DNA from 2 places in the Paraburkholderia sp. A1RI-2L genome. Region 1 is predicted to be linked to the other one. Evidence: predicted binding sites of a transcription regulator. Region 1 holds the regulator's gene; the other holds the start of a gene.
The links. The regulator FliA, encoded in region 1, starts transcription of late flagellar genes. The targets are predictions, from matches to a motif close to CTAAAGTTTNNNNNNNNNNNGCCGNTA.
Positions count from the first base shown of each region.

Region 2: PWP93_RS33640 (flagellin) is a predicted target of FliA. The motif match lies at 2,529-2,555, and genes of this name have one in related genera.

Region 1 covers NZ_JARBTA010000001.1:2,926,989-2,931,200, reverse strand. The annotation lists gene flgA (flagellar basal body P-ring formation chaperone FlgA) at 1-211, shown strand, start outside; gene flgM (flagellar biosynthesis anti-sigma factor FlgM) at 357-710, shown strand; gene PWP93_RS13390 (flagella synthesis protein FlgN) at 767-1,213, shown strand; gene PWP93_RS13385 (hypothetical protein) at 1,609-2,133, opposite strand; gene PWP93_RS13380 (RNA polymerase sigma factor FliA) at 2,296-3,027, opposite strand; gene PWP93_RS13375 (MinD/ParA family protein) at 3,050-4,036, opposite strand; gene flhF (flagellar biosynthesis protein FlhF) at 4,029-4,212, opposite strand, start outside.
Region 2 covers NZ_JARBTA010000005.1:184,340-188,551, reverse strand. The annotation lists gene fliD (flagellar filament capping protein FliD) at 1-797, opposite strand, end outside; gene PWP93_RS33640 (flagellin) at 963-2,432, opposite strand; gene PWP93_RS33635 (sialidase family protein) at 2,777-4,162, opposite strand.

The DNA.
Region 1 (4,212 bases):
GCTGCGCACCGACATGCTGCGCAGCGCCTCGTCGGTGGTGATCGGCCAGACGGTCAAGGTGGTCGCGGTGGGATCGAACTTCACGATTTCCGCCGAAGGCAGCGTGCTCAACAACGCCGCGCCCGGCCAGATGGTGCGCGTGCGCACGGCCGGCGGGCAGATCATCAGCGGCGTCGTGAAAGATGCCGCCACGGTGCAGGTGCAGATTTAGGGCAGGATTGCCGGTCCGGTAAAAAAGGCGGTGCGGCGGCCATGTGGGCAAGGACACGTAACAGCATGTAACGGCAGGACTTTCGCGCTAAAGTTCGCGCGCAGCGTTGCCGTTATCAAGGCCATACGGATCAGGAAGCCCAATCGTGAAAATCGACACCTCCAACCGCAATGACGCGCGTTCGCTCCAGGATGGCCCGGCGCGCACGCAGCAAGGCGAATCCGCGAGCGCGCCAGGCGCGGGCGGCACGGCATCGGCCGGCGCGGCATCGAGCGCCATCGGAGCGGGTACTGGCGCAGACGCCAACGTGAGTCTTTCGTCGCTGTCCTCTTCGCTGCGCTCGCTCGCGGCGAGCGGCGCCGCCGACATCGACATGGGCCAGGTCCAGTCGATCAAGGACGCCATCAAGAACGGCACGCTGCAAATCGACGCCGGCAAGATCGCCGACGGCATTATCGAAACCGCGCGCGGCCTGCTCAAGCCGGCCTCGGGCGGCTAAATCGCAGGGCGCGGGCGCCAGGGCGTCCCGCAACCCGCATTTTCAGGTGGTCCCGGATGAAAGACGCGCTTCTCGCCACATTGATCGACGAACACGCCGCGGTTGAGGCGTTCGCCTCGCTGCTCGCCTTCGAGGAGAAGGCGCTCACGACGGCGGACGGCATCGATGCGCTGCCGCAGATCGTCGAACAGAAGACGACGCTCACGCAGCGCATGGCGGGGCTCGAGAAGGTGCGCGACGCGCAACTGGCCGGGCTCGGCCTGCCGGCCGGACGCAAGGGCATCGAGATGGCCTGCGACGGCGACGCGCGGCTCGCGGGCCAGTGGGCGCGGCTCTTGGGTTCGACCGAGCGCGCGCGCCGGCAGAACCTGACGATCGGCATGATGGTTCGCACCCGCATGGAACATAACCGCCGGGCGCTCGCGATTTTGCGGGGCGAAACCGGCAACGGCACGTCGATGCTGTACGGGCCGGATGGACGCCTGCCGGCGTTCGGGCTGTAACTGGCCCTTGTTCCTCGCGTGGTTGGCAGTTGCGTGGGGAATTGAAAAGCCGAAGCACGGGGGCTTCGGCTTTTTTGTTTCTGGGTGCTAACTGCGAGGGGAATCGATTTACCTCTGTCGGCAGTGGTGAAAAAATCTTCACTGGTTTTTCGGAAAAAGGCACTCAGACAAAGACTGCGATCCGTCACGAAAGACCGTTGGCGCAGAGCGTCTGGGGGCAGACGAAATCTGGTTGCAAGACTATTTGGTCATCGTTTCCGAGCGACGCCTTTCAAGGTATATGGGCGAAATCTCCGTGTTTACTTTTCTTTCAGAGGAATCACCGACCCAAGCAACTTAAATTTGTCGTAGCTTTTCGTTGAACGTCTACTGATGACTGGCTGCGTTTGACCGGTTCAAGTCGATAAACGTCTTTCCCCACAAGTCAGCAAATAATTGTGAAAAAGCAGCTCAGCCGTAACGTCCACATTCCGAAGTTCGCCGGGAACGATAGGTGCACCTTCACTGGTAAATCGCTCGTCGGCTGGCAACGCTGAAAAGAACCGCTCGTGCAGTGTCGTGACGCGCTCAGGCTCGAACAGGGCAGCAACGGGAAGCGTCGCCCAATCGTGCTCCAGTACGGTTTCCGTTGCGATGTGCGCCAGAGCCAGGTGCTGTTTCTTGCGTTCGACGCTATCTGTCGAATAGTTCTCTTTGAGCGCGTCTTCTATTCTGGCGGGCGTGGTGTGCTGGCCTTCGATTTTGTTCGTGTAGTAGGAGTTCATCGCGCGCAACTGGGGCGCCAATGCCTCAGAAAACGGAGTCCTCAACACGGGAAGCAATCTCTCTGACGAACCGACAAGATCCGACGCCTGATCAAGCAGCGGATCAAGCACCCGATCTTCAGGAAACAATGGCTCAAACGAAACGGTCGTCGTCATGGCGTGATGTTCACACCCATGTAGGGTTTGAAGTCGCGAATTATAAACACTAAGCCATTGTTTTGTATTGAATTAATTTATTCCGCGTAGGGTTTGAAGTAGGGTTCTGTGTAGGGTAGCCAGCCCTCAACACAGCACCCAACCCATTGATGCCAAGCCGATTCAATGCTCCGTCCCCGCCCATGACATCTCGCGCAGCCGCGCCCGCAAGCGTGCCACCGCCTGGCTGTGCAACTGGCATACGCGCGACTCGCTCACCTCCAGCACCGCGCCGATCTCGCGCAGGTTCATGCCGCGCTCGTAATACAGCGACATCAGCAACTTCTCGCGCTCGGGCAGCCGCTCGATCGCCTCGACTAGCGCGCCGCGCAGGCTCTCGTCGAGCAGCGCCGAGAGCGGGTCCGAGTGATCGACGCGATAGCGGTCGAGGAACGGCTCGTCGTCGGCGGAGCGGTCGAAGTCTTCGTAGTAGATGAGCTGACTGCCGTGCAGATCCTGCAGCATGCTCTGGTACTCGTCGAGCGGCATCTGCAGATGCTCGGCAATCTCCGTCTCGCTCGCCGAGCGGCCAAGCCGCTGCTCCACCTGATGCACCGCGCTTTCCACTTCGCGCGAGGTGCGCCGCAGGCTGCGCGGCAGCCAGTCGTTGCTGCGCAACTCGTCGAGCATGGCGCCGCGAATGCGCTGGCTCGCGTAGGTCTCGAACTGCGCGCCCTGATCTTCCTTGTAGCGACTCGCAGCGTCGAGCAAGCCGATCATGCCGGCCTGGATCAAGTCGTCGAGATCCACGCTCGCGGGCATTTTCGCCACGAGCTGCAATCCGAGCCGCCGCACGAGCGGCGCATACTTCGCGAGCACGTCGGCCTGCGAAATCTTTCCTTGAGCGTTATACATCTGGCTCTCCTTCCTGTGTCCGTCACACGTGCCGATGCGCGTGCACGGGCGAGTCCGCCCGCCATCCCGCATAGGCCGTCGCGCTCGCGGACGGGGCGTCCGTGACGGATGAAACGAATGAATTCGCCGCTTGCTCCGGACTCGCCGGCGCGCCCGCCGATGCCAACAGCGCGGGGCGCAGCGGCCAGTGCGGCAGTTCGGCCGCCACGTGGCGAAAATCTCGCGCGGCAGCCGTCGACGGAAACGCATCGACGATGCAGCGCGACAGTTGCAGCGCGCGCGGCATGTGCGGATCGGCGGCAACGCTGCCCGCGCGCTCCAGCGATACCGCGAGGTAGCGGCTCGCCACTCCCGCGAGATTCTCGAGCGCGGCCTGCGCGTCGGCGGCGCTCGCCACGTGGTTCGCAAGCACGCGGAACTGCCCAATCGCATGCGCGAAATGCAGCCGCTTCATGCAGGCGTAGGCGTCGGTGATCGCCTGCGCGGTCACGCGCATCACGATCAGCACGTCGTGCGCGTGCAAGGCGAGCGGCGAGAGCGCGCCTTCGGCGTCGAGCTGCGCGTCGATCAGCACGAAATCGGCGGGACCGGCCAGCAGCTTGCTCAATGGCGCATCCAGCTGCGCCCCCACGCACTGCTCGCGCGGCGCGGCCAGTACGCCGAAGCCCAGCGCATGCCGCGCCACGGCCTGGTCCAGCGCAATCTCGCCGCGCATCACCGCCGCGAAATTCGGCGCGAAGTTTCCTGCGAGGCTTGCGGCATTGCCGCGCGCTTCGTTGCTCACGCCGCGCATGCCGCCGCCGAGCTGCGCACTGACCGAGCGCGGACCGAGGCACTCGTCGATCACGAGCACGTCCTTGCCCAGCGCGATCAGCGCGGCCGCGAGATTGATCACCACGGTCGTGCGCCCGGGTGCGCCGTGGCCGCCGGTCACGGCGATCACGCGCGAGCCTTCGCGCGCGAGCAGCCGTCGCAGGCCTTCTGCCTGATCGATCACGAACTTATCCAAACCGGACCTCGGGAGCTTGCGTGGCCGAGCGCGTCGAGAGCGCGGAGAGCAGCGCGGGAATATCGTCCTCGTGCGGCACGAACGGCGAGCGATCGCGCGGCACGCAGAACGCGCTGCGCACGAGAAAGCGGCGCGTGGCCACGTACAGGTTCTCTGGCACCTTCTGGCCCGTGGAG
Region 2 (4,212 bases), on a different contig from region 1:
GACTGCACGTTGCTGAGCGTCGACTGGTTGGCCTTGAGCTGCGCGCTGGTTGCGCTCGCATTGCCGTCAAGCGACGTGCCGGCGTTGCCGGTCACCGCGAGGCCGTTCAGCGGGTCGCCCGTAGCCGTATCGCTGATCTGGATGCTGATGGCGTTCTGCGATCCGGTGGCGTTCGCGTGCAGCACGAGGTGCGCACCATCGGCGCCATTAACGACCGTGGCCGTCACGCCGGGATTATTGCTCGCGCTGTTGATCGCCGCCGCAATGCCGGAAACCGTGCTGTTGCTGCTGTCCAGCGAAATCGTGGTGCTCGCGCCGCCGATCGAGAGCGTCATCGTGCTCGGCACCGAAGCCAGCGGCTGGCTAGCGCCATAGCCCTTCGACGTAAGCACCTGCGCGGCCGCGATCTGCGCGACGTCGATCGAATACGTCCCAGCCACCGCCCCACTGGCCGCCGTGGTCGCGATGCCCGTGCCGCTCGCGCTCGCCGTGAAAGCATTGACGGTCGTGCCGTTCGAGAGCGAGGTAAGGCCCGCCTGCAACGCCGAAAGCGCGGCCGAGAGCGTACCGTATGCGGAGATCTGTGTGTTGTCCAGTTGCTGCTGAGTGGATAGTGTCGCTGCCTGGCCCGCGATCTTGCTGTTGACGAGCGCCGTGACGAGCGAGCTCACGTCCATCGACGAATTGCCGGTCGAGCCGCTGATGACCGACTGCGCGGCTTGCTGCAGCGCGGTGTTGGCCGACGCTGCGGCGCTGGAGGCCAGATTCGCGTTCGAGGTACCGGATACGGTGGACATGAAGGGGCTCCGTGCGTCGGCGATGCCGGGTGGATCGGTTCAAGTACGGTTCAGGTTTGAAAACGCCAAACGGGAGGTAGTCCTCCCGGTTGGCAAGCGCCGCGCGCCCCGGGTATGGTGGGCGGAGCGCGCGGCGCGTACTGCTTGACTCACATGAAGCGTTTGTTACTGCAGGAGCTTCAGGATCTGCTGCGGCTGCGAGTTCGCTTGCGCGAGCACCGAGATGCCGGCTTGCTGCAGCACTTGTGCCTTGCTGAGGTTGGCCGTTTCCTGGGCGAAGTTGGCGTCCTGGATTTGCGATTGAGCGGTCGACAGGTCGGTTGCCTGGGCTTGCTGCGTCGTGCTGATTGCCGAGAAGCGGTTTTGCGCGGCGCCGAGCGTTGCCTGGAGGTTGTTCACCGTGTTCAGTGCGCTGTCGATCGACAAGATCCCTGCGCTAGCACCAGCGGCAGTGCTGATATCGATGTTCGACACTTGCTCAGGAGTGTTCACCGTGTTCACGCTGTCGACCGCCGTGTTCGTGAAATCCGTCCCGCCCACAACGAGCTTGGCCGACGCGGTAATTGTCGCCGGCGGTCCCGCGGTGTAGCCGGTCGCGGCCGTGTAGCTCATATAGTTTGTAAGGGGCGACCCGCCCGCGCCCGGCGCGGTCAGCGCGGTGCCGTTCTGATCGTAGAACAGCATGTTGCCCTGGCCGTCAGCCTTCACCGTGACCGACGTGATGGCGTTTGCCGTACCGGCAGGCACCTGCTTGCCGGTCGAGTCGATGCTGATGTTCTGGATGGTGCCGAGCGTGGTACCCGCAGCGATGATCGTTGTTCCACCACTGCCATTGTTGGTGTTGATCGTGCTGATCGCGGACGACGGATCAAGCGCGCTGCCTACCTTCGCTTCGATCGTCGAAGGAAGATTCGGGTTAGCGTTCGCCGTAACCGTGAACAGGTTGCCGGAAGCCGTCGAGCTAATGCCAACGCCGTTCTGGTCCGTGAAGGTGAACCCGCCCTTGCCGTCTGCGACGATGTTCACCGAAGTAATCGTTGCACCGGACGTGACAGCGGTGCCACTGCTATTCAGGCTCAGGCCGGAAACCGAGCCGAGCACGGAGCCGGAGCTCGCAAAGCCACCGCCCAAGGTTTCAGCCGACACGTTTTGCGTCAAATTCAGATTGATCGACTGGCCGACGTTCGCCCCGACCTGGAACGACACGCTGCCCAGCGAGCCATTCAGGATATTCATACCGTTGTATGTCGTCTGCGACGCAATACGGTTGATTTCCGAAACCTGCTGCGACACTTCCTGTTGCAGGGCTGCGCGATCGCTGTTGGTCATACTGCCGTTCGATGCTTGCACCGCGAGTTGGCGAATACGCTGCAAGCTGTTCGTCAGTGACGACAAACCGCTCGATGCCGTTTGCACCATCGACACGCCGTCGTTCGAGTTCGACACGCCCTGGTTCAGACCGTTGATCTGGGTCTGCATGATGTTCGAGATCGCAAGACCCGCTGCATCGTCCGCTGCGCTGTTGATGCGCTTGCCCGACGAGAGGCGCGTGATCGCTTGCGACAGCGCGCTGCCCGAGCCGGTCAGATTCTGCTGCGCGATGAGCGAGTTAATGTTGCTGTTGATTCCGAGCATGGAAATTCTCCTGATTGGGACTGAGCCCGTTTGCGCCACGGCGACCGTGGCGTCGGCGGACTGTCAAACGCGTTGTTTCGACCGCCATGTTTGGGGTAACGACCGCCCACCAGGGAACTTTAGAGGGACATATGCAAAAAATCTGATCTTATGCTCAATCAGGGACATGACAGACACGCGGGAAATGGCCGCCGAATAGCCGAAAACAAATGCCAAATAGTTGATTTTCTTGAATAATCAATCCGGCATTTCAGTCCATGCCCTTCAAGCCATCGTTGGCGCGCGCGAATCCGCGCGCCCTGAAAGGGTCGCGCGGATCCGGCGCAATTGACTAGTCGAGCGATTTACGGCGCTGGCGCTACAAAGATATCGGTGGGATTGCTTGCATTCCCGGTCGTTTGCACGAAGAACGGCACGAACTCCGTATCGGTTGCACCCAACCCTTCATAATCCCCGATAAAGTACCCTTCGGCATAAGGCGCGGTTTTCATATCGAAGGACCCCGCGATATGCAGTTCATTGCCGAAATTCTGGCCCCCGCGCGGCGAGGTGATGCGCCAGTAATCCGTCGGCAGCGTGGTGTCCGTGGACTTGAGCGTGCGGAAGTCATAGTACGTGACGGCCACCACGCCCGCAGGGTTGACCCGCACGGCAGGATTGAATGCGGGTCGGCCCGAAGGCGTATTCACCCGCATGGGCGCGCTCCATGTCTTGCCACCATCGGCGGACGTCGATAGCGCCACCTCGTCGTACTTCCCGCCATTGAAGCGCGAATCCTGCCAGACGACATAAAGCTGCCCCGTCGCCGGATCGATCGCCGGTTCGGGAATGATGTCCCCGGTGCGTATCGGCGTGCCGGAATTGGGATCAAAAACCGAAACCGTTTGCAGCGTCGAAATGATCTGAGGTTGGGTCCACGTGGCGCCATCGTCGGTGGATTTGATGAACGCTACCCTGCCTGCCCCCTGGTTGAATGGCGGCGTGATCAGATCGAAAAAGTCGTAGAGCGTCCCGTCCTGCTGATTGACCACGATCTGATTGCCGATCGTCTGCTGCCGCGAGGGCACCTTCACGATTTCCGCGGCGGTACTCCAGGTCTTGCCGCCATCCACGGTCTTCGAGAACAATGTCGGGCCGCGGTAAGCGGCCGTATGGAGATTCGCGTAGGGGTTGCCGTTCGGCAGTTCGAGCCGGTCCCATACCGCATACGCCACGCCGGCCTTGATCGGATTCGCAGTCACCGATTCCTTGTCGTTGAAGTACTGCAAGGTAGGCTCGTTGTTGGCGATGATCACGCTGAGGTTTCCCCAGGTCTGACCGCCATCGCTGGAAACCGCTGCGGCCACGGCATTGCTGTTGTTGGAGTTGTTGAACGAGATGGAGACGGCATAGGCGGTGCCGTCGGGGCCGATGGACACCCATGGGTCAGAGGCGCGCTCGTATCCGAGCCCGTTCGCACATGCGCTAAAGGGCAAGGACGTTTGCCCCCATGTGTGACCGCCGTCGAAGGAGAAGCCGGCAACGAGGCCATGAGAGCCACCGTCCGACCAGCGGTCCTGCTGCCACGCGCCGATGAGGTTGGACGAGTTTTTCGGGTTGACGGCCACCCACGGCTCGACCTCGCTATTCACAAACACAGTGCTGCTCGATGATCCGCCAATGGTGCACGTGGCAAAGGGGCTTGGACCCGAAACCAGTGTGGGGCTGGCCGAGGCCGGTGCGCTAACCATGAGCGTGGCAGCCGCCGAAACGCCGAGCAGCACGGCGCAAGACTTGTTGC